One region of the Salicola sp. Rm-C-2C1-2 genome, then DNA from elsewhere that is predicted to be linked to it. Evidence: predicted binding sites of a transcription regulator. Region 1 holds the regulator's gene; each other region holds the start of a gene.
The links. Region 1 encodes sigma-54, which starts transcription at its own class of promoters, with help from an activator protein. Its sites were predicted from a motif close to TGGCACNNNNNTTGCTNT; they were not measured.
Positions count from the first base shown of each region.

Region 2: atzF (allophanate hydrolase) is a predicted target of sigma-54. The motif match lies at 5,465-5,482, and genes of this name have one in related genera.
Region 3: flgB (flagellar basal body rod protein FlgB) is a predicted target of sigma-54. The motif match lies at 5,207-5,224, and genes of this name have one in related genera.

Region 1 is NZ_JBEFNF010000001.1:236,603-243,701, forward strand. It holds gene yjgA (ribosome biogenesis factor YjgA) at 243-767, opposite strand; gene AAF659_RS01055 (HPr family phosphocarrier protein) at 764-1,033, opposite strand; gene rapZ (RNase adapter RapZ) at 1,040-1,912, opposite strand; gene ptsN (PTS IIA-like nitrogen regulatory protein PtsN) at 1,946-2,425, opposite strand; gene hpf (ribosome hibernation-promoting factor, HPF/YfiA family) at 2,441-2,749, opposite strand; gene AAF659_RS01075 (RNA polymerase factor sigma-54) at 2,817-4,361, opposite strand; gene lptB (LPS export ABC transporter ATP-binding protein) at 4,511-5,236, opposite strand; gene lptA (lipopolysaccharide transport periplasmic protein LptA) at 5,244-5,792, opposite strand; gene lptC (LPS export ABC transporter periplasmic protein LptC) at 5,816-6,421, opposite strand; gene AAF659_RS01095 (KdsC family phosphatase) at 6,418-6,948, opposite strand; gene AAF659_RS01100 (KpsF/GutQ family sugar-phosphate isomerase) at 6,960-7,099, opposite strand, start outside.
Region 2 is NZ_JBEFNF010000001.1:635,470-642,568, reverse strand. It holds gene AAF659_RS02960 (TonB-dependent receptor) at 1-506, shown strand, start outside; gene AAF659_RS02955 (PepSY-associated TM helix domain-containing protein) at 521-1,669, shown strand; gene AAF659_RS02950 (hypothetical protein) at 1,666-1,863, shown strand; gene AAF659_RS02945 (DMT family transporter) at 1,886-2,770, opposite strand; gene AAF659_RS02940 (LysR substrate-binding domain-containing protein) at 2,884-3,750, shown strand; gene AAF659_RS02935 (DUF6522 family protein) at 3,856-4,158, shown strand; gene AAF659_RS02930 (zinc-dependent alcohol dehydrogenase family protein) at 4,227-5,249, shown strand; gene atzF (allophanate hydrolase) at 5,522-7,099, shown strand, end outside.
Region 3 is NZ_JBEFNF010000001.1:747,021-754,119, reverse strand. It holds gene flgG (flagellar basal-body rod protein FlgG) at 1-741, opposite strand, end outside; gene flgF (flagellar basal-body rod protein FlgF) at 826-1,578, opposite strand; gene AAF659_RS03490 (flagellar hook-basal body complex protein) at 1,618-3,561, opposite strand; gene AAF659_RS03485 (flagellar hook assembly protein FlgD) at 3,587-4,273, opposite strand; gene flgC (flagellar basal body rod protein FlgC) at 4,295-4,756, opposite strand; gene flgB (flagellar basal body rod protein FlgB) at 4,760-5,164, opposite strand; gene AAF659_RS03470 (adenylate/guanylate cyclase domain-containing protein) at 5,389-6,795, shown strand; gene queF (NADPH-dependent 7-cyano-7-deazaguanine reductase QueF) at 6,799-7,099, opposite strand, start outside.

The sequences.
Region 1 (7,099 bases):
TGTTAGTGATTGGCTAATGCAGGGAACAGTCCGGAGGAGGAAGATAGCGAGGGTAAGAGGTGGTCCAGACGGACGACCTCCCTGTCGCCCGATCTGTCCCGGCCTTGCCCAACTCCCTGGGCACTGTCCATCCCTGTGGCTTAGTGCTTCCTGCACCGCGGTGCGTCCCTGCAGATCATCATTCTAATCAGTCGGGTTCTGTAGGAAATAGGAAATCGCTGATCCTCGATGTAGGCGATTTCCTACACTTGTTCCCCTTCATCAATACGCTCGCGCAGGTAGCGGAAGAGGCGCCGCCGTGGGCTGTTGCGGTCGCCATTACCTGATTGGTTCGCGGCATTGCGGATGAGCTGACGCAGATGCTGGCCATCGCTCTGCGGGTAACGGCCCATGAATTCGGTCAGTGCTGGTTTGCCTTCGTGGATCAGGCGCTCGCGCCAGCGTTCGGCCATATGCAGACGCCGGGTGTGTTCCGTTGTGCCTGCGGTCTGCCCGGCAACGGCTCGGCGCAGCGCCTGTTCGTCCTCTTCAAGGATCTGGCGCCCCAGGTAATGGATCTGACGCCGCTGCGGTTCGCCATCCGCAAGAGTCCGTATGACCAGCAGTTGCTCAATGAAAGCGGGGGAGGCAGGAAGCTGGTGGATGCGTTCTTCCGGCAGGCCGGACAGCGCCGAGGCGAGGTCCCGCAACTCCTGCATTTCCCGTTTCGCCTGGCTTTTGGTGGGGAGCTCATCCTGTGGCTCTCCCGGGGTGTCAGCGTCGCTCATTCTTCCTCATCAAACCGGTTGTTGATCAGTTCCACCAGGGCATCCCGGGCACTTGCTTCATCCTGGCCGTCAATGATCAGCTCAACATCAGTGCCACAGCTGGCTGCCAGCATCATCACGGACATGATGCTCTTGCCGTTGACTTGCTGACCATCGCGCCCGAGCTGAATGCTGCTATCGAACTGTTCGGCACACCCCACAAGTTTGGCGGCGGCACGGGCATGCAGGCCAAGTTTGTTGATAATGGTGATCGACTCTCGGATCATGGGCGCTCAGGTCTCTGTTTGCACGTAGGGGAGCTCGGTGTGGCGGACCTGAATCGTGCTGAAAGCGGCTCCCAGGTGACAGGCCAGTTCCTCGGCCACATAGACCGAGCGGTGCTGGCCACCGGTGCAGCCCAGCGAGACGGTCATGTAGGAACGATTGACTGTGTGGAACTCCGGCAGCCAGCGGTCCAGGAAACCCTTGATATCATCGAGCAGGGCGGTGGTGCCGGGCTGGCCTGTCAGGTAGTCGCGGATAGGCGCGTCCAGTCCCGTGTAGCCGCGCAGGGACTCGTCCCAGAAGGGGTTGGGCAGGCAGCGCACATCGAAGACAAAGTCCGAGTCGATGGGAACTCCGTGCTTGTACCCGAAGGATTGAATGAGCAGCGCCATCTGCTGTTCATCACGGCCAACGACGCGCTCACGAACCATGTCGCGCAGCTCGTACATGGAGCGCTCAGTGGTGTCGATATGCAGGTCGGCCAGCCGAGCAATTGGCTCCAGCAGGGCTTTTTCATCCTGTATGGCCTCGGAAAGGGAGCGGGCTGAGGTGCTCAGGGGATGTTTACGCCGCGTTTGATGGAAGCGCTTCAGCAGGATGCTGTCCGCCGCATCCAGGTAGATGATCTCAACCCTCAGTTCCGGGTGCTGGAGCTGACAGTAGAGATTTTCGAAATCAGCAATATCTGCGGAGAGGTTACGCGCGTCAATGCTGACCGCGATGTCGCGCTGCTGCTCGCCGGATTCAAGCGCCTTGCGCGTTAGCGGCTGAAGCAGCCCGATGGGCAGGTTGTCGATGCAGTAATAGCCAAGATCCTCCAGAACATGCAGGGCGGTGCTTTTGCCGGAGCCTGAGCGCCCGCTCACGATGGTTACTTTCACAGGCCGATCTCCCGGTGACTGGATGGGTCGCCGTTACTGGGATGCCTTTTCGCTGGCGACAATCAGGTCGTACAGCTCGCCCGAGTCCTGACACTGGCGCAAGCGCCGGCACAAGCTACGGTCATTGAACTTCTCCGCCAGCTGGCTGAGCAGCTCCAGGTGCTCGCTGGTGGCGTTCTGCGGCACCAGCAGCACAAAAAGGATGTCCACCGGCTCACTGTCGATAGCATCGAAGTTGATGGGGGCATCCAGCGTCACTAGGGCGCCCACCACGCGCTTGCAGTCTTCCAGCCGGCAATGCGGAATGGCAATGCCCTGTCCGATACCGGTGCTGCCGAGACGCTCCCGTGCTACCAGGTTATTGAAAATCTGGTTCTCTTCAAGCTCCGGATAGTGCTGGGCCACTCTTTCGGCAATGGTCTCGAGGATGCGTTTCTTGCTCGTCCCCGGAACGCCGCAGAGGGCCAGTTCCGGGGCGAGGATGGACTCAATGGACAGTGATGAATGGACCATGGACACCGCTTGGGATCAGCGGGTGGCGGCACCGTGCTGGCGTTCCACCTGCTTTTCCTTGTGTTTGAGAATTTGCCGGTCGAGCTTGTCCACAAGCTGATCGATCGCCGCGTACATATCGTCGTGCTGGGCCTTGGCGTTGATGTCACCACCGGTTACGTGGAGCGTGGCCTCGGCGGTCTGTCGTTGTTTGACCACCGACAGCGTCACCTGTGTGTTGCTGATCTGGTCTGTATGCCGTTCAAGTTTTTCCATCTTGCTGTGGACATAGTCCTTGAGGGCTTCTGTCAGCTCGATGTGGTGACCTGAGATGTTGAGTTGCATAATCCGCTCCTGTTTCCGGTTCGGCCCTGGCCACCGGAAGGTGGCCATCATACAGGCGTAATGCCCTCTAGACGAGACGTTTGCGCTCGTTCGAAGGCGGTATGTGCATCGCCTCGCGGTATTTGGCTACCGTCCGGCGTGCCACATTAATGCCCTGGTCACTGAGTATAGTCGCTATGCGGTTATCGCTCAGTGGTTTGCGGCTTTCCTCTTCGTTAATGAGCTTGCGGATCATGGCGCGGATGGCGGTGGACGAGCATTCGCCGCCTTCGTCCGTGCTCACATGGCTGGAAAAGAAATACTTCAGTTCGTAAATGCCCCTGGGGGTATGCATGTATTTCTGGGTCGTCACGCGGGAGATGGTGGACTCATGCATGTCCACAGCCTGGGCGATTTCGGAGAGGATCAGCGGTTGCATCGCTTCCTCGCCTTCTTCAAAGAACCTTTGCTGATGATCGACGATCTGGGAGGCTACTTTCAACAGGGTTTCATTACGGCTCTGAAGACTCTTGATGAACCACTTGGCCTCCTGAAGCTGATCACGCAGGTAGGTGTTGTCCTTGCTGCTATCGGACTGGCGGATGAGCGAGGCATAGAGGCTGTTCACCTGTAGACGCGGGGCAATCTCCGGGTTAAGTTCGATTTTCCAACGCCCCTGTTGGCGGGAAACGATGACATCCGGCACCACGTATTCCGTCTCGTCCTCGCCAATGGCATCGCCCGGGCGGGGGGTCAGGCTCTGGATCAGGCCCAGGACTTCCTTGAGCTGGGCCTCGCTGAGCCGGCTGCGGCGCATGAGCTGGCGGTAATCGCGGCTGCCGAGCAGCTGGATGTAGTGGCTGATCACCAGGCGCGCCTGCTTGAGCCAGGGGGTGTCCGCTGGCAGTTGATTGAGCTGGATCAGCAGACAGTCGCGCAGATCCTTTGCTGCCACTCCGGGCGGGTCGAAATGCTGTAGCCGGTGCAGGACCGCTTCGACCTCATCCATCTCCAGCGGGTCGTCGTCATCAGAAGCACTGAGCCCCTGGTGGATCTCCTCCAGGCTCTGGGTCAGATAACCTGCGTCGTCAATGGCGTCCACAAGCGCATGGGCGATGACCCGGTCGCGCTCGGACATGGGCGTCAGGTTGAGTTGCCAGAGCAGGTGATCCTGCAGGGTTTCGCCGCGGCTGTTGCGGCTTTCGAAGTCGGTTTCGCCGCCTTCATCCTCGGGGCGCGAGGCGGCTGGCGTGGCGGGTGCGGTCTGATAGACATCGTCCCAGGCCGTGTCGACGGGCAGGCTATCCGGGATTTCGCTGTTGTCCTGCCAGTTTTCGTTATCCCAGCTTTCGGCTTCGCCGCTGCTGGCATCGCCGGCCTCATCCGAGTTGCGCGACTCCGAGCCCTCTTCATTGTCGCCGTTACTGCTGTCGGTGTTGTCGGTGGCTTCAGCGCTGCCATCGGCCTCCGTCTCGGCTTCCTCGGCAGTTTCGAGCATGGGGTTGGATTCCAGCTGCTGCTGGATTTCCTGCTGCAGATCGAGTGTGGAGAGCTGGAGTAACCGTATTGCCTGCTGCAGCTGGGGCGTCATGGTGAGCTGTTGGCCCATCTTCAGCTGCAGGGACGCTTTCATGACCATCGACTGCTTTCCCGTTCCCGATTGTCCAGCATTAACAAAGCCTCATCGGTCCCCGGGAGGACCGGCAGGGATTTTGCTTACGTCTTTTCAATCGAGTGTACAGGCGAATCGGGCAGGGCGACAACGGTTGCAGAGCGAACGCATTACAGGCGGAATTCGTTGCCCAGATAGACTTCCTTGACCTGTTGGTTGGCGAGGATGTCCTCGGCGGTGCCCGAGGCGATAATGTGACCCTCGCTTACGATATAGGCGGTTTCGCAAATGTCGAGCGTCTCGCGCACGTTATGGTCGGTAATCAGTACGCCGATGCCGCGGTCGCGCACCTGGCGTACAATCTGTTTGATCTCGCTGACGGAGATCGGGTCCACACCGGCGAAGGGTTCATCGAGCAGGATGAAAGCCGGCTCCACGGCCAGCGCCCGGGCAATCTCGGCGCGTCGGCGCTCGCCACCGGACAGACTCATGCCCAGGCTGTTGCGGATGTGGCTGATGTGGAAATCCCGCAGCAGCGATTCCATGCGCTCCACGCGTTGCGCTTTCGTAAGCTCCTTGCGGGTCTGCAGGATCGCCATCAGGTTTTCCGCCACGGTCAGCCGACGGAACACCGAGGCTTCCTGCGGAAGATAGCCGACGCCGGCGCGTGCGCGCCCATGCATGGGCAGATGGGTGATGTCGCGCTCGTGGATGCGGATACGGCCCCGGTCATGGGGGACCAGGCCCACGATCATGTAGAAACAGGTGGTCTTGCCGGCGCCATTGGGTCCAAGCAGTCCTGCGATCTGACCGCTCTGGATGCTGAGGGAGACGTCCATCACCACCGGGTGGCGGCGATAGCTCTTGGCCAGATTCAGGGCTTCCAATGTCGCCATGGTGTCTTCAGTCGCTGCTGCTGTTGTTGTTGCCGCTGTTGCGGCCGGGCTGGATGGTCATTTCAACGCGGTCGCTGTCATCATCCGACGCGCTGGAGGCGGTGACCACGCGCTCGGCTACATCGTATACGATCCGGTTACCCTGGAAGGTATCCCCCCTTTGTCGGATCAGGGCTTTGTGCTCGAAAGTGATGCGTTCTGCAGCGGCCCGGTAGATAATGGTCTCGCCTTCGGCGTAGATGGCCGGGCCCTGCGGGCTTTCCGGCTGCTCATAGGTGGCGGGCTCGCCAGTCGCCTTCATGCGGTTGAGGCTCTGGCCGTCACCCCGGTGAAGCACAACCCTTTCTGCTGTAAGAACGGCTTTCCCCTGGGTTACCCGGACACTGCCAGTGTAGGTGGCAGTCCCCTTCTGGTCGTCCAGTCGGGCATTGTCGGATTCCACTTTGATGGGATTGTTGGAATCCAGATTGAAAGCGTACACAGGCAGGGCCGTGGCTACCATGAGAAAGCCTGCGATTAATGGCCAGTATTGCCGGGCGCGTACCGTTCTGCTCATGAGCAGGCTGCCTCCCCTGTGGATCAGCGGTTGAAGTACCGGCTGCGGACGTCATTCTCTAGGCTGACCGCACGGTCGTCGATCCAGCCTGTCATGCCCACTGCATGAGTCAGGCTGTTGCGGTCGATCAGCGTCACTGGTGCGTCAGTCTGCACAATCCGCTGGTTGTTATCCAGCGTCATACGTTCACTGAGGATGAGAACATCGCCGCTTTTGGTGCGGCTGTGGCGGGCCCGGACGTCTCTCTTAAGCGTCAGCTTGGCGGCATCGCGCTGATACAGACCGGCCCGGGCGCGTACGTACCAGGGGGCACCACCATTGCGGGCCATCAACATGGCGCGGGGATGTTCCATGGTTACCCGGTTTTCTGCCTGGAACTGCTCGGCGCGGCGCGTCTGGATGCGGGATTTGAGCTTTCCTCTGGTATCGAAAGAACGGAACGTCGCGTTGATCACGAAACCATCCGGTTTTTCGGGTCCTCGCAGATCCGTGGCAGTCGTATCGCGGATCGGGTCATCCTCCTGAAAGATCAGCAGAGCAAAACCCAGCAGAACAGCGCCGACAATGCCCCATAAGGCAATGGAACGGTCGCGGATCCAGGATGGCACCAGGTGGATCAGGTTTGTCATGGTGAACGATACCCATCGATCAGCTGCGCCAGAGCACCACGGCACTCGAGCAGCCATTCAGAGACCTCCCGTATGGCTCCCAGGCCCCCCGGTGTGGTGGTGCACCAATCCGCTGACGCACGTACCGCCGTGCAGCCATTGGGGACGCTGATCCCAACGCCCGCTGTTTCGATGGCAGCCAGATCCGGCAGGTCATCGCCCACATAGGCCATTGCCTCAACCGGGACCGATGTGCGCTCGGCGAGCTCTCGCAGGGCGGTCAGTTTGTCCGTTCGCCCCTGAATCAGGTAGTCAATATCAAGATTGCGGGCGCGGTTTTCCGTCAGTGGTGAGCTGCGCCCCGTAATGAAGGCGGTAATGATGCCCTGCTTCTGGAGAAGGCGCAGGCCCTGGCCGTCGAGGATGCTGAACGCCTTGAGTTCATCGCCGCTGGCGGCGAAGTAGAGGCTGCCGTCGGTGAGAACCCCATCCACATCCATCGCCAGAAGCCGGACCGCCGCACCGCGCTCACTCAGGGGTGTCGCCATAACCGGATCTCCTAGACCACACCCGCGCGAAGCAGGTCGTGCATATTCAGGGCGCCCACCAATTGCTGGCTGTCACCGGTCACGAGCAGGCCGTTGATCTTGCTGTCCTCCATAACCTTGAGGGCTTCGGCTGCCAGGATGTTGTCGCCTA
Region 2 (7,099 bases), 400 kb from region 1:
CGTTCTACTACAGCCGTAAGCCCAGTGCCGAGGTCGACAGCGACAATGTTTTCCGTATCTCGGATTATCAGCGTAATCGGGGGGTTGAGCTGAATGCGTACGGCAAGGCCACCCGCCATCTGAGTGTTCTTGGTGGTGTCAGCTTTCTGGATGCGGACGTGAACGGCGACGAGGCCATCGGCTCCCCGGATACTCAAGCCAATTTCAACCTCAAATACGATGTGCCCGCCCTGCCCGATCTGGCCCTGGACAGCCGCCTCATCTACACCAGCTCCCAGTATGCGGATTCAGCCAATGAACAGAAGGTGCCCTCATGGACTCGCCTGGATATCGGCGCCCGCTACCTCGTACCCATGGGCGATGACCGGCTCCTAACGCTTCGTGCCCGTATTGAGAGCGTAGCGGGTCACGATTACTGGGCCTCCGCTGGCGGCTATCCCGGCGAAGGGTACCTGACAGTGGGCGCTCCCCGTACCGCGAAGCTATCCGCCACAGTCGACTTCTAGGAGATCCGCCCCTCATGCAACAGCGAACCATCCGTGTCTGGTCCGGCATCCATAAATGGACCAGCCTGATCTGCACGATCTTCATGCTGATGCTGTGCCTCACCGGGCTGCCGCTGATCTTCCACGATGAGATTGACGCAGCCCTGGATACCCACGACTGGGAGCCCGCCAATCCTGGTGGGCCCATGCTCTCGCTGGACCGGATCCTGTCAGTGGCGCTGGATAACCAGCCGGGCGACAAGCCCATTTTCATGAGCTTTGATAAGGACCGACCAGTGGTCAATGTGACCACTGCACCCACTCTGGAGGCATCAGAAGGCGCCATGCACTTTGCCTCCTACGACCGAACAAGCGGCGAGACGGTACCTGACCATGAAAGTAGCTTCATGGCATTCATTCTGGAGCTGCACATGAACATGTTCCTCGGGCTTCCAGGCATGCTGTTTCTCGGGGCTATGGGGTTGTTGCTGTTCCTGGCGATTGTTTCCGGCGTGGTGCTTTACGCCCCTTTCATGCGCAAACTCAACTTTGGAACAGTGCGCACAGGCAAGACCCGTCGCATCAAGTGGCTGGATCTGCATAACTTCTTCGGTGTCATTACGGTCGCCTGGCTTTCCGTTGTGACACTGACAGGGGTCGTTAACACCCTGGCGACGCCTATCATTGATCTGTGGCGAACCCATTCACTGGCGGATCTGATCGAAGGCTATGAGAACCAGAGTGTGCCAACGCCGGAAGAGATGGCGTCGCTGGATGCTGCGGTGAAGGAAGCGGTTGAGGCCGCTCCGGATAAGACCCTGCAATTCGTTGCGTTTCCGGGGGGGCAGTTTTCCACCGATTTCCATTACGGCGTCTTTCTCCAGGGTAAGACGTCACTGACCCAGCACCTGATCACGCCGGCACTGATCAATGCCCGCACGGGTGAGCTCTCAGATATCCGGGGGACGCCCTGGTACGTCAAATCCCTGGCGCTTTCAGGCCCTCTGCACTTCGGGGATTACGGCGGATTACCGCTCAAGATACTCTGGACCATACTGGATCTTCTTACCATTATCGTGCTCGTCAGCGGGCTCTATCTGTGGGCCTCGCGCCGGCGACCGGTGACCAGTGAGATCCGCGAGCCAACGACCACACATTCACCCTCTCTTACGACAAGCTCATGAGTGCATCCAATAACAGCCGTAACCGCCGCTCCGCCCGGTCCACTTTTGCCCTGCCTTTCTGGATCGCACTGGCAAGCCTGGTTGGGCTTGTCACCGCGCTTCTGGGCGACGGCCTATGGAATGCGGTTGCGTGGCTTGGTTTGGGCACTCCCATTGTGGCCCTGGGTTATGGTCTGATTTACCGAACCGGCTGAAGCGCCCGTCCCATCCCGCGACTCAGCCCCCCCGGCGTGCGAGCAATGAGCCCAGAACCACCATCAGGGCCGCCACCGGCAGCTGCCAGCTCGGCGCGGCGAAACCAGATACCACCAGAAAAAACGCTGCCAGCACGGGCACGCCGTAGGCCAGGCTGCCCACCAGACCTGTTGGCCCGTTGCGGATCGCCACATCCCACGCCACCATTGCAATTCCATAGGGGCCCAGCCCCAGGGCCGCACCTGCGGCAATGCTACTGAAGGGAAAGGCCACGTTTTCCGGCTCAAGCACCACGCCCATGGTCGCGGCTCCCATTGCCGCGATCATTAAAATAGTGGGCATGAACGGAGTCAGCGTTACTGGTGTATTCTGGCAAAGCCAGGAATAGAGGGCCCAGCAGCAGCCAGCGAGCAAAGCAAAAGCATAGCCCAGCATGTTACCGGAAAGTCCATTATTCAGAGCGTCTGGTGCAAGCAAAAGAACCGCGCCCCCAAAGGCAATAGCGGCACCACCGAGAACCGGCCCGGAAAGGGTTCTGTGCGTAAACCACTGATTGATCAGAACGAAAAGCACCGGCCAAGTGTAGGTAATAAGCGCGCCTTCCGCTGTGGGGGCCATCCCAAGCCCTACCAGATAGGAGCCCACAGCCCCCAGCACGAGCAGGGGAATCAGCCCGTAGATGACCATAGAGAATCCGGGCGGTATTTCAACCTTAAAGTTTTTCCCAAGGCTCATCGGCAGAGCCGCCATTGAGCCAGCCAAGAGGGTAATCGCTGTCAGCCTCAGCGGTGGAATCATAGTTGCGAGATCAATCAAAAGGGGGGCCAAAGCCCAGAGCACAACGGCAAACAGCCCTGCCATAGGGCCTACAGGAAACTGGGGATTCTCAAGTCTCAGTGCCTGCACGCTCATGTCTCCTGTAACGTCTCGTTTACGAGATGACAGCGTCAGGTTAGAGTCTGAACAATAATCACAAAAACGATTTTATATGAATCGACCGATCAAAGTCTGTGATCTTTATGCGCACCCCAGTGCTTGACCTGAACCTCCTCCAGACCCTGCTCGCGGTGGCTGATACTGGTACCGTCACCGGCGCGGCGGAACGGCTCGCCTATACCCAGTCCACCGTCAGCATGCAGCTGCACCGGCTTGAAAGTACGCTGGGCGTGACCCTGCATGAAAAGAGCGGGCGCGGGATCTGCTTCACCAACGAAGGTGAACGCCTTCTTGGCTATGCCCGGCGTCTGCTGACCCTGAATAACGAGACGTTGAACGACCTCCGGGACCGAAGGGTTTCCGGTTCCCTGAGTCTTGGCATTCCGGAGGATTACGCCTTCCTGCTGACCGCGGCGCTGGCGTATTTCCATCAGATGTATCCGGCCATGCAGTTGCAGGTGACCTGCGGTGCCAGCATTGACCTCGTCCGCCAGGTCCAGGCGTCGGAACTGGATCTGGCAGTGGTGACCCGTCAGACCCATTCGCCGGGAGGTGAGGTAATCCGACGGGACCCACTTGTATGGGCGGTAGGCGCCCACCAGCAACCGTCACTGGTGGATCCACTGCCGCTGGCGCTGTACAGCCCAGGCGCTGATGTCTTCCGGGAGGTGGCCGAGCACGCCCTCAGCGCTGCCGGCCGGCACTGGCGACTGGCCTATTCCAGCCAGTCCATGACAGGGTTGATGCCCATCGTTGTGGCGGGTCTGGCGGTGGTGCTGATCACCCGGGACATGCTCAATCCTCAGCTCAGAGCCCTGGACGAGAAAAGCGGACTCCCAGCGCTTCCCTCCGTGGAGATTGCACTGCACCGCGCCCCTGGCCGTCCGTCGGAACCCGCCAGGCAGCTGGCGGAGTTGATACGTCAGCACATGAGGTCAGAGAAACCGTAGAAATGCGCGTTCAATGCCCTGAGACCCTGCATTCGCGCGCGAGGCTGTGTTCCAATGGCAATGAACCAGAGTCACGAACCCAGCCGAGGTGAACAGGAACCTGCCATGCAAGAGACCGCTTCCATAAGCATCGATAACGGTGATGCTGTCATTGATGCAGCCACGCTCGCGGAATGGCTGAACATCGATCTGGAGACACTGACCCAGGCTATTGAGTCCGGCGCTGTGCGGACGCTTGTGGAGAAGGGCGAGGGAGAGGACGCAGGGCGGATACGGCTGACCGCGCGTTACGGTGAGCAACAGGCCTGCATGATTCTGGAGGCGGACGGCCGTCTCACGCCGGCGACGCCCCCTCCGGACTCCCACCGCCCTGTAAAACCATCGCTGATGCAGCTTATGGACGACTGAGCGCGATTGACCGACCCAGGCGCACTCTTTGGATATAGGTATGACGCATCCTGAATGAGGAAAAAGGCATGGTTCATGACAATCGCCTCCCGAGCACCATGAATGCCATGGTGCTGGCGCAGCAGGGCCAGGCACTTCAGCACCATCAGGTGCCCCTTCCGGAGATTGAAGAGACGGACCAGGTACTTCTGCGGGTGGAGGCCTGTGGCGTCTGCCGGACGGATCTCCACATCCTGGACGGCGAACTCACGGACCCTTCACTGCCACTGATTCCTGGCCACCAGATTGTGGGAAAGGTGGTTGCTGCCGGTAATGACGTTACCGATCTCCGGGTCGGCGACCGGGTTGGTGTTCCTTGGCTTGGCCACACTGACGGCACCTGCCGTTACTGCTGCCGCGGCCAGGAAAACCTCTGCGAACACGCCCGGTTCACAGGCTACACCCTGGATGGCGGCTACGCGGAATACGCCCGTGCCTATGCGCCCTACTGCTACCCTCTACCCCCGGAAGCCGAAGCGCTGGATATTGCGCCCCTGCTCTGTGCCGGCTTGATCGGCTTCCGCACATGGCGCCTAGCAGGCGGCGAGAACATCCAGCGGCTCGGCATCTATGGCTTTGGCGCCGCCGCCCATATCCTGTGCCAGATCGCCTGCTGGTACGGCCAGTCCGTGTACGCATTCACCCGACCCGGCGATGAACAGGCGCAGAAGCTGGCGCGCGATCTTGGTGCCGTCTGGGCGGGCGCGAGCACGGAGGATCCACCGGACGTTCTGGACGCAGCGCTTGTCTTTGCCCCGGTGGGTGAACTGATGGTCAGTGCGCTCAGGAATGTAGACCGCGGCGCCAGCGTCGTCAGCGGCGGCATCCACATGAGCGACATCCCCTCATTTCCCTATGGCCTTCTGTGGGAAGAGCGCAGCCTGAAATCAACCGCCAACCTCACCCGCGAGGATGGCCGCGCCTTCCTTGAGGTCGCACCCAGAGTCCCGGTGCGAACCGAGGTGCACGCCTACCCGCTCAGCGAAGCCAACCAGGCCCTCGAGGACCTGAGGGAGGGACGGTTCGCCGGTGCGGCGGTACTGACCCCATAGGAGGCTCAGCGGCCATACCTATACGGTCAGGTGTTGTGACACAAGCTCGTCCCCGAGCTCATCCATGGGACGCCTATTTCCCTATCCCGTGACTGCACCGACTTGTCGCACAACTCACCATATCGGGGCACCGTCTGGTTCTTAGGCAGTGTTTTCGACCTGCTCATTAAATCCAAGCCTTTGCTATAAGGATTTTTTCGGGGATTCAGAAGGAATGGCACGCCGTTTGCTTACGCCAACTTGTATACAAGCTGGCAACCAAGAGACTCATCATGGCTTCAACAACCGGATGGACCATCAGGGACTGGCAGGAGGCGTACCATAATGGCCAGTCACCCCAGGCGCTTCTGGAAGCGCTCCTGGAGGCCGAGGACCCACGTGACCCCGCCTGGATCAGCCTGACGAGCCGGGAACAGCTGGCCGCCCAGATCGCGACCCTTTCCCCGGAGCAACCACTCTACGGGGTGCCGTTTGCGATCAAGGACAACATTGACGCGTTCGGTTTCGAGACCACCGCGGCCTGTCCGGAATACGGCTATCAGCCCGAGTGCAACGCGGAAGCGGTCAAGGCATTGAAGGAAGCGGGCGCCGTACTCATCGGCAAGACCAACCTCGACCAGTTCGCTACCGGTCTTGTCGGCACACGCTCTCCCTGGGGCGCCGTCCCCAACAGCTTCGATGACACCGTCATAGCGGGAGGGTCGAGTTCAGGCTCCGCCGCAGTTGTGGCCCGCGGCACCGTCCCCTTTTCCCTGGGCACGGACACTGCCGGGTCCGGACGTGTACCGGCGGGACTGAACAACATCGTTGGGCTCAAGCCAACCCGCGGTGCCATCAGCACCCGCGGCGTGGTACCGGCATGCCGGAGCCTGGACTGTGTCTCGGTTTTCGCCCTGACCACGGCTGATGCCGGCGTAATCCAGAGCTGCCTGGAAGCGGGCGAGAGCACTGACCCCTTTGGCTGCTCCCGCCTGGAATACGGATCCAACCCCGTCTGTGCACTGAGGGCACCGGGGCCGATACGACGCCTGGCCATTCCCAGGGATCCGGAATGGTACAGCGACGACCAGCAGCGCGATGCATGGGAGCAGGCCCTGGGCCAGTGGCGGTCCCTGGGCGTTGAGGTGGTGGAGCGGGACTTCACAACGCTCTACGCCATGGCCGCACTCCTGTATGAAGGCCCCTGGATCGCGGAGCGTCACGCTGCAATCAGCACCTTCATGGAGGCGAATGCGGCGGCCATGAACCCGGTAGTCCTGAACATCATCCGCCGGGCGGAGGGGTTCACGGCTACCGATGCATTCAATGGCCTCTACCAGCAGCATGAGCTGCGCCATGCCCTGGACCAGGAGCTGGCGGCCATCGATGCCCTGCTGGTGCCGACCGCGCCCATAACCCCTTCCCTCAGGGCGGTCGAGGCCGACCCTGTGCACCTGAACGCCCGCCTTGGCCGCTACACCAACTTCGTCAACCTGGCTGACCTGTGCGCGCTGGCGTTACCGGCCGGGTTCCGCGGAGACGGCCTGCCTTTCGGCATCACCCTGATCAGTGGCGCCTGGCGTGACCGGGATCTTCAGGAACTGGGCGCGCAATGGCTCAACCACACCCCGACACCACTCGGCGCCACCGGACGGGAGCGGCCACCGGAGACGCCACCAGAACCCGATGGCGGCACGGTCCAGGTAACCGTGGTGGGCGCCCATCTCAGCGGCATGCCACTGAACGACCAGCTGACCGGGCGCGGTGCACGGCTGCTGCAAAGCACAGCAACCGCCCCCTGTTACCGGCTGTATGCCCTGGCCGGCACCACCCCGCCCAAACCCGGGCTGCGACGGGACCCCACCGGCGGC
Region 3 (7,099 bases), 510 kb from region 1:
GACCACCTTGGAGTTCATCTCGTACGCGCGCTGGGTGGTAATCATGTTGACCATTTCCTCCACCACCTCAACGTTGGAGCCCTCCAGCATCCCCTGTTCAATGGTGCCAATACCGTCCACGCCGGCCTCACCAACCAGCGGATCGCCACTGGCAGCGGTTTCCTGGTAGAGATTGCTTCCAACGGCCTGGAGCCCCTGCGGGTTCACAAAATTAGCAAGATCAATCTGACCCAGTTGCTGCGGTTCCGGCTGATTGGCGATTTTGGCGCTGACAGTGCCATCGCGACCGACTGTAATCGAGGTCGCGTTTTCCGGCACATTGATGTTGGGCTCAAGCGGGTTGCCATTAGGGGTAACGATCGTCCCTTCTGAGTTGAGCTGGAACTCACCGTTGCGGGTGTAGGCCACTTCGCCATCCGGTTTCAGCACCCGGAAGAACCCTTCACCATCAATGGCCATGTCCAGGGACTGATCCGTGACTTTCATATCGCCCTGAGTGTGCTCTTTGCTGGTAGCCGCAACCCGCACACCAGTGCCCAGTTGCAGCCCCGAGGGCAGCTCTGTGTTCTGGGAAGACAGACCGCCTGGCTGACGCTCCGTCTGGTACATCAAGTCCTGGAAATTGGCGCGGTCACGCTTGAAACCGGTGGTGTTGACGTTCGCCAGGTTGTTGGAAATGGTGCTCAGCTGTTTGTCCTGAGCGGCGAGGCCGGTCTTGCTGACCCAAAGCGCTGGATGCATTGTTCTGTCCTCCGATCGCGTGGGTGCGGGCCCTTCGGGCGGCGGCATCGGTTTGCCGCTTTTCCGTCACCCATGACGTTTCCATCAGAGGTCTTGCAATAAGCGTGCCACGCTCTGGCTGTTCTCGTCGGCGGTCTGCATGGCCTTGACCTGCATCTCGTACTGGCGGGAAAGTTGAAGGTTATGGATCATGGATTCTACGGCGGAGACATTGGACCCTTCCAGAAACCCGCTGACGACGCGGACATCGCCATCCGGCTGCGCAGCCCCCTGTTGATCCGCATCAGGCTTGAAGCGGAACAAGCCGTCGTCACCTTTCTGAAGTGCTTCCTGATCCGGGTTCACAAGCTTGAGCCGGTCCACCTGCACCAGCTGATCGCTGGGCGCCCCGGCAGGCACGACCGAAAGGGTCCCGTCCGAACCGATCTCCACCTTATCCGCCGGAGGGACCGCGACCGGGCCGCCATTGCCCATTACGGGGAGTCCTTCGCCATTGCGCAGAATCCCGTTAGCGTCAACCTGGAGGCTCCCGGCGCGGGTATAAGCCTCTTCACCCGGCTCCGGTTCCACCGCCAGCCAGCCGTCGCCCTTGATGGCAACGTCCAGAGAACGCCCGGTCTGTTTCATGGGCCCATGGCTGAGGTCCGCTCCCGGATTCTCTGTCATGGCGTAGGCCCGTGAGGGATGCCCCTCCCCGAATACCGGCATACTGCGCGCATTCGCGAAATCCTGCTTGAACCCGGTGGTATCCGCGTTCGCCAGATTATTGGAGTTGACCTGCTGCGCATACATGTTCTGCTTGGCGCCGGTCATGGAGATATAGAGCGAGCGGTCCATGGAACCCTCCTGTGCTCATTCAGCCCTCAACCCGCGGCGTTACCGCAGGTTGATGATGGTCTGGGTGATCTGGTCCGAAGTCTCGATGGTCTTGGAGTTGGCCTGGAAGTTCCGCTGCGCGGTAATCAGGCCAACCAGCTGCTCGGAGAGATCGACGTTGGATTCCTCCAGTGAGCTCGCCTGAATAGCCCCCAGAGGACCAGTATTGGGGCGACTGATCACCGCATCGCCGGACTCGAAAGTCTCAACCCAACTGGTGTCACCCACCGGTGCCAGTCCCTCATTGTTGCGGAAATTAGCCAGAGCAACCTGGCCAAGTGCCTGGGATTCGCCATTGCTGAAGCGCGCCTGGATAACGCCCTCCTCACTGACATCCAAACCAGTGAGCCGGCCTGTGGCAAAGCCGTTCTGCTGAAGATCATTGATGGCGAACTCCGAGCCAACCTGGGTGCTGTTCGTGTAATCAAGCACGAAGTTGGAACTGCTGGACTCCGGGGGCAACGGCGGCTCCTCGACGCCGTTGTTGGGACCTGCAGCACCATTAGGATTGCCACTGCTATCTTTGGGTACCCAGTCATTAATCAATACATCATCGGATTGAGCGGTGTCCAGACTCCCGTTGTTCTGAAAAACCAGATCAAAACCGTCAGTACCATCGGGGTTATCCTGAGTATTGCCGACCAGTTCGCCATCAACCTCTACGTAGCTTTTCCAGGAGTTATCGGGGTTACCGACCTGCGACTGCTTCACGAAGTACTGGGTCATTTCATGCGGGTTGCCCAGACTGTCGTAGATGGTAGTGGAGGTTGAGTGGTTGTAGGTATTCGAATCGTTAGGATCAAATGCATTCTGAATGTCAGACGTGCCTGTTTCACTACCGCTCAGGATCTGTGCATTATTCGCGGCAAGGTCAAAGCCATCCTGTACGGTAAACTCCAGATTTCCGAATACTGTAACCGGCCCAGTAGTATCAAGATTTTTCGGCCCGGTATCAGGCCCCTGTGACTCAAGATCCAACTCTGTTGTCCCGCCGCCGGTGAGCTCAACCTCAATGTTGCGGCCTTCATTGTCAGCCAGCGTCAGATCGCCACCGCCTGCCTGTGCATTAAGCGCAATGGAACCGTCCGCGTTGATGTCATCAGCAATATCCTGAAGACTTGAACTTCCGTCAATATTGTAATTAAAACTACCGCCACCGTCGGACAGAGTCAGCTTAAGCGTATCCCCAGCATCCTGGTTGTTCAGATTGGAAAGAGTGGCCTGAGAGTTGGCAGTCGCACTCACGCCCGACTCACTGGCAAAGCTCGCGGCAATATTAGCAGCGGAGCTGTTATCAACGGTTGAAAAGGTTGAATTGTTGCCCTCTGGGTCTGTAACTGTCCAATCAGTTTGATCAAACCCAACGTTGCCAATCGATCCCGATTCCAGCTCGTCAATCTGATCGCCATTGGCTTCGATCAACGTCTGATCAACTCTTAGGACGTTTTCGCGTGAGTCCAGGTTCAGATTCGCCGCAACATTGGTGGTGGATTTGGGCGCCAGATTCTCAGTGTTTACTTCGAGATCACCACGAACGTCACCAACCTCACCATCCTCGGTCGCCTGAAAACCCTGTACCCGAGCACCCTGATTATTGGTAACAAACCCCTGCTCATCCACACCGAACTGACCAGCGCGCGAGAATTGGCGTTCACCATTGGCACCATCAAGAACGAAAAACCCTTCACCATCGATCGCCATATCCAGGCCATTGTTGGTGGCGGTTAGATTGCCCTGTTGGAACAGCTGCCGAGTGTTCTGAACGCTCACCCCATCACCCGCGGACGTATCGCCCAGATTCTGCAGGCCGGAACTGTAGAGATCACCGAATTCCGCCCGCGAGCGCTTGAAGCCCGTGGTGCTGGCGTTGGCGATGTTGTTGCCTTTCACATCCAGATCCGTCTGGGCCGCATTGAGTCCGCTGAGTGCGATATTGAACGCCATGGTAAACCTCGCCCACTACTTGTTATCAGTTGATCTGTTTGACCTGGTCAAGCGGCACCGAGCCGCGTCCTGCCAGGTTCAGCGTCACGCCCCCATTCTCCAGGTTGACGCTGTCCACGTTCGCATTGAGCCGGGTGGCCAGCTCCTGGGTCTCGCCGTCGTACTGGGCTTGCGCTTGAACGCGGTAATCGCCCGGCTCCATCAGGTCGCCGTTACCATTCTCGCCATCCCAACTGAAATCCACCGTGCCGCTGCCCTGCTGCCCCATATCCATCTGGCGAACCAGTTCGCCGGAGGGGTTATAAACCGATACCCGCAGGTTCGAGGTGGCCGACGGCACCTCCACCGCCCCTTTCACCTGACCTTCAGGGCCAAGATTGGCAACGTTGCCCTCCACCTGAACCTGCTGCCCCACCATGGCGGAGGCCTGCAGCGCCTGCGTCGAGCGGAACTGGCCCATGGCATCCTCAACAGAGGTGTTCAGGCTCTCCATCTCCTCCAGTGACGAGAACTGGGCCAGCTGGGCCACGAAATCCTCATTTTTCTTCGGATCCAGCGGATTCTGGTTCTGCATCTGGGTCATCATGAGATCCAGGAACTCATTACGTCCCATATCGGAGGCTTTTTTGCCACCTTCGCTCTTATCGCCCTGGTTCCGATACTCCTTGAGAATGTCGGAAGCCGAGTTGGCTGAACTGTTAACGCCGTCCATCGTCGCTACTCCCGTTCCCGTTTACTGGCCCTGACCCAGCGTCATGACGCGCTGCATCATGCTCTTGGCCGTATTCATCACCTCAACATTGGTCTGAAAGGAGCGGGATGCCGACATCATATCGGCCATCTCCTCCACCACACTGACGTTCGGGTAATACACATAGCCGTTATCATCCGCTTTGGGATGCTCCGGCTGATAACGCTGCTCCAGACCCACATCGCTCTCTACGATGCCATCCACCTTGACCCCGGCCGACTGCAGCTCATTGCCAGAGAAGCCCGCCTCGCTCACACCGCTACCCTGCTGGCCCATCATGTCGGCCTGGATCGCGGAGAAAACCGGTTTGCGCGCACGATAGACCTCACCAGTACTGGAACTGGCCGTCTCGGCATTGGCCAGGTTGCTGGAGGTGGTGTTCAGCCGGATGGACTGGGCCGACATAGCTGAACCCGCGATATCAAAAACCTGATTAAGTGACATGGTTTACTGCCCCGCGAGTGCGTCTTTAAGTCCCTTGATGCTGCTGTTCAGGAACTGGAAACTGGCCTGGAACTCCATGGAGTTGCGCATGTACTTGGACATCTCCGTCTGGGTATCCACGGTGTTGCCGTCAATCGACGGCTGAATAGGGTTGCGATACATCAGTTCCGGGCTGCCACCACCAGCACCATCGGCTGACATATGGGCCGCGTCCGAGGCTGCCATTGTCATGCCCTCCTGCTGACCCTGCGCCTGCTGCAGGGCAGCCTGGAAATCGACATCCCGCGCCTTGTAACCGGGTGTATCGGCGTTGGCGAGATTGTTCGCCAGCACTTCGGAGCGCTGAGAGCGCAGCCGGAGTGCGTCATCGTGAATGCCTAATGCATTGTCAAAGCTGATCGTGGTCATGACTGGCCCCTTTTTGCCGGGTAATCGGGCTTTGCCTGTTGATAAGCAATAGCAGTGCCAAACTGCTACACTCCTTTGTATTCAGGCATTAACGCCGCCCTGGCAACCATACCGGGGGCGATGCGGCAAACCTGTGCCAGTGCCGGACCCCCTGTCTCCGGGGTCAATTGTGAGGCTGTAACTTTGCTGGTACCGTTTTCCAATATGCACGCGATCGTTGAACGATGATGAACGTATCCCTCATGCCCTCGGGTCTCACCGCGATTGACCCCAAACACAAGCCCAGTGCCATTCCGCCCATGCCGGACTACCATGCGCGGGTTTTGGGTTATATGGCCGGGGCTGCCATTATCGCCACCGGGGTTTTTCTGGATCATTTTGAGGATCACCTGATCTGGCTGGTGCCGCTGGCGCTGATCTGGCCCCATGTCCTGTACTTCATTTCCCGCGCCTTATTCACCAAACGCACGCCGCAAATCCGTGAACGCATTCTTCTGCTCGACAGCTTCCTGATCGGGTCACTCACGGTGCACATTGAATTCAGCGTGATGCCGTCGCTGATGTTTCTTCTGATGATCAGCTTCAGCGCCATCATCGTCGGGGGATTGAGGGCCTGGGCCCTGAATGTCTCGGCGATGGCAGCGGGTGTGCTGATATCAATCCCGGTTGCCGGCAGCAGTTTTGAGCCTTGGGCGCCGCCTGCCCTGACGGTGGTGAGTGGTGCGGTTACCGCCTTCTACGTCTGCGTCATGGCCTTCTACACCTATCTCCAGGCCCGTGCGCTGGTGGCGGCCAAGTCCCAGATCCAGTACCAGAGAGAACAATCCATCGCCCTGTCCCACAAGCTTGCCAAGTACCTCTCGCCCCAGGTCTGGCAGTCCATCTTCACCGGCGAGCGGGATGTTCGGCTGGAAACACAGCGCAAGAAACTGGCGGTGTTTTTTTCTGACATCCGCGGCTTCACGGAACTGTCGGAAGAGATGGAACCGGAGGCGCTCACCGAACTGCTCAACACCTACTTCACCGAGATGTCACAGATCGCGCTGCGGTATGGCGGGACCATCGACAAGTTTGTTGGCGACAGCATCATGATCTTCTTCGGTGACCCTACCAGCCAGGGCGCCAGACAAGACACCCAAGCCTGTGTCTCCATGGCCATCGAGATGCGCAAACACATGACGGTACTGCGCCAGAAGTGGAAGAGCCAGGGCATCCGCACGCCGCTTGAGATCCGCATGGGCATCAGTACCGGCTTCTGCACGGTAGGTAACTTCGGGGCGGACAACCGGATGGACTACACCATCATCGGCAAGGAGGTGAACCTCGCGAGCCGATTGGAAGAGCTGACGGATCCGGGCGAAATCCTGGTTTCCTACGAAACCTTCTCACTCATCAAGGATCAGATCCTGTGCCGGGATAAGGGCGAAATCACGGTGAAGGGCTTCGCCCGACCAGTCCCCATCTACCAGGTTATCGATTTCCGCCAGGATGTGGGCGATCAGCGCAGCTTCCTGGAGCATGAAGGCGATGGCTTCGCGATGTACCTGGACTCCGAGAAAGTCAACGAGCGCGAACGCGACCACATCATCCAGGCACTCGACCGGGCGGCCCGGCGCCTGCGTGACGATTAGTGCCTACTGGCGCAACAGCCTAAGAGGCGGGGCATCGCCCTGATGGGTCGAGCGCCAAGGATTGATGTCGAGCCCGCCGCGGCGGGTGTAGAAAGCCCCCACACTGAGCCGCTCCGGGTTCAACGCCTTTTCCAGATCCATGAATATGCGCTCCACGCAGGCTTCGTGAAAACCCCGGGCATCACGATAGCCGATGATGTACCCAAGCAGTGCTTCCGGCCTCAGGCGAGCACCGGTGTAATGCACCATAAGCGTCGCCCAGTCCGGCTGACCCGTCACCGGGCAGAGACTGCGCAGCAGGTGG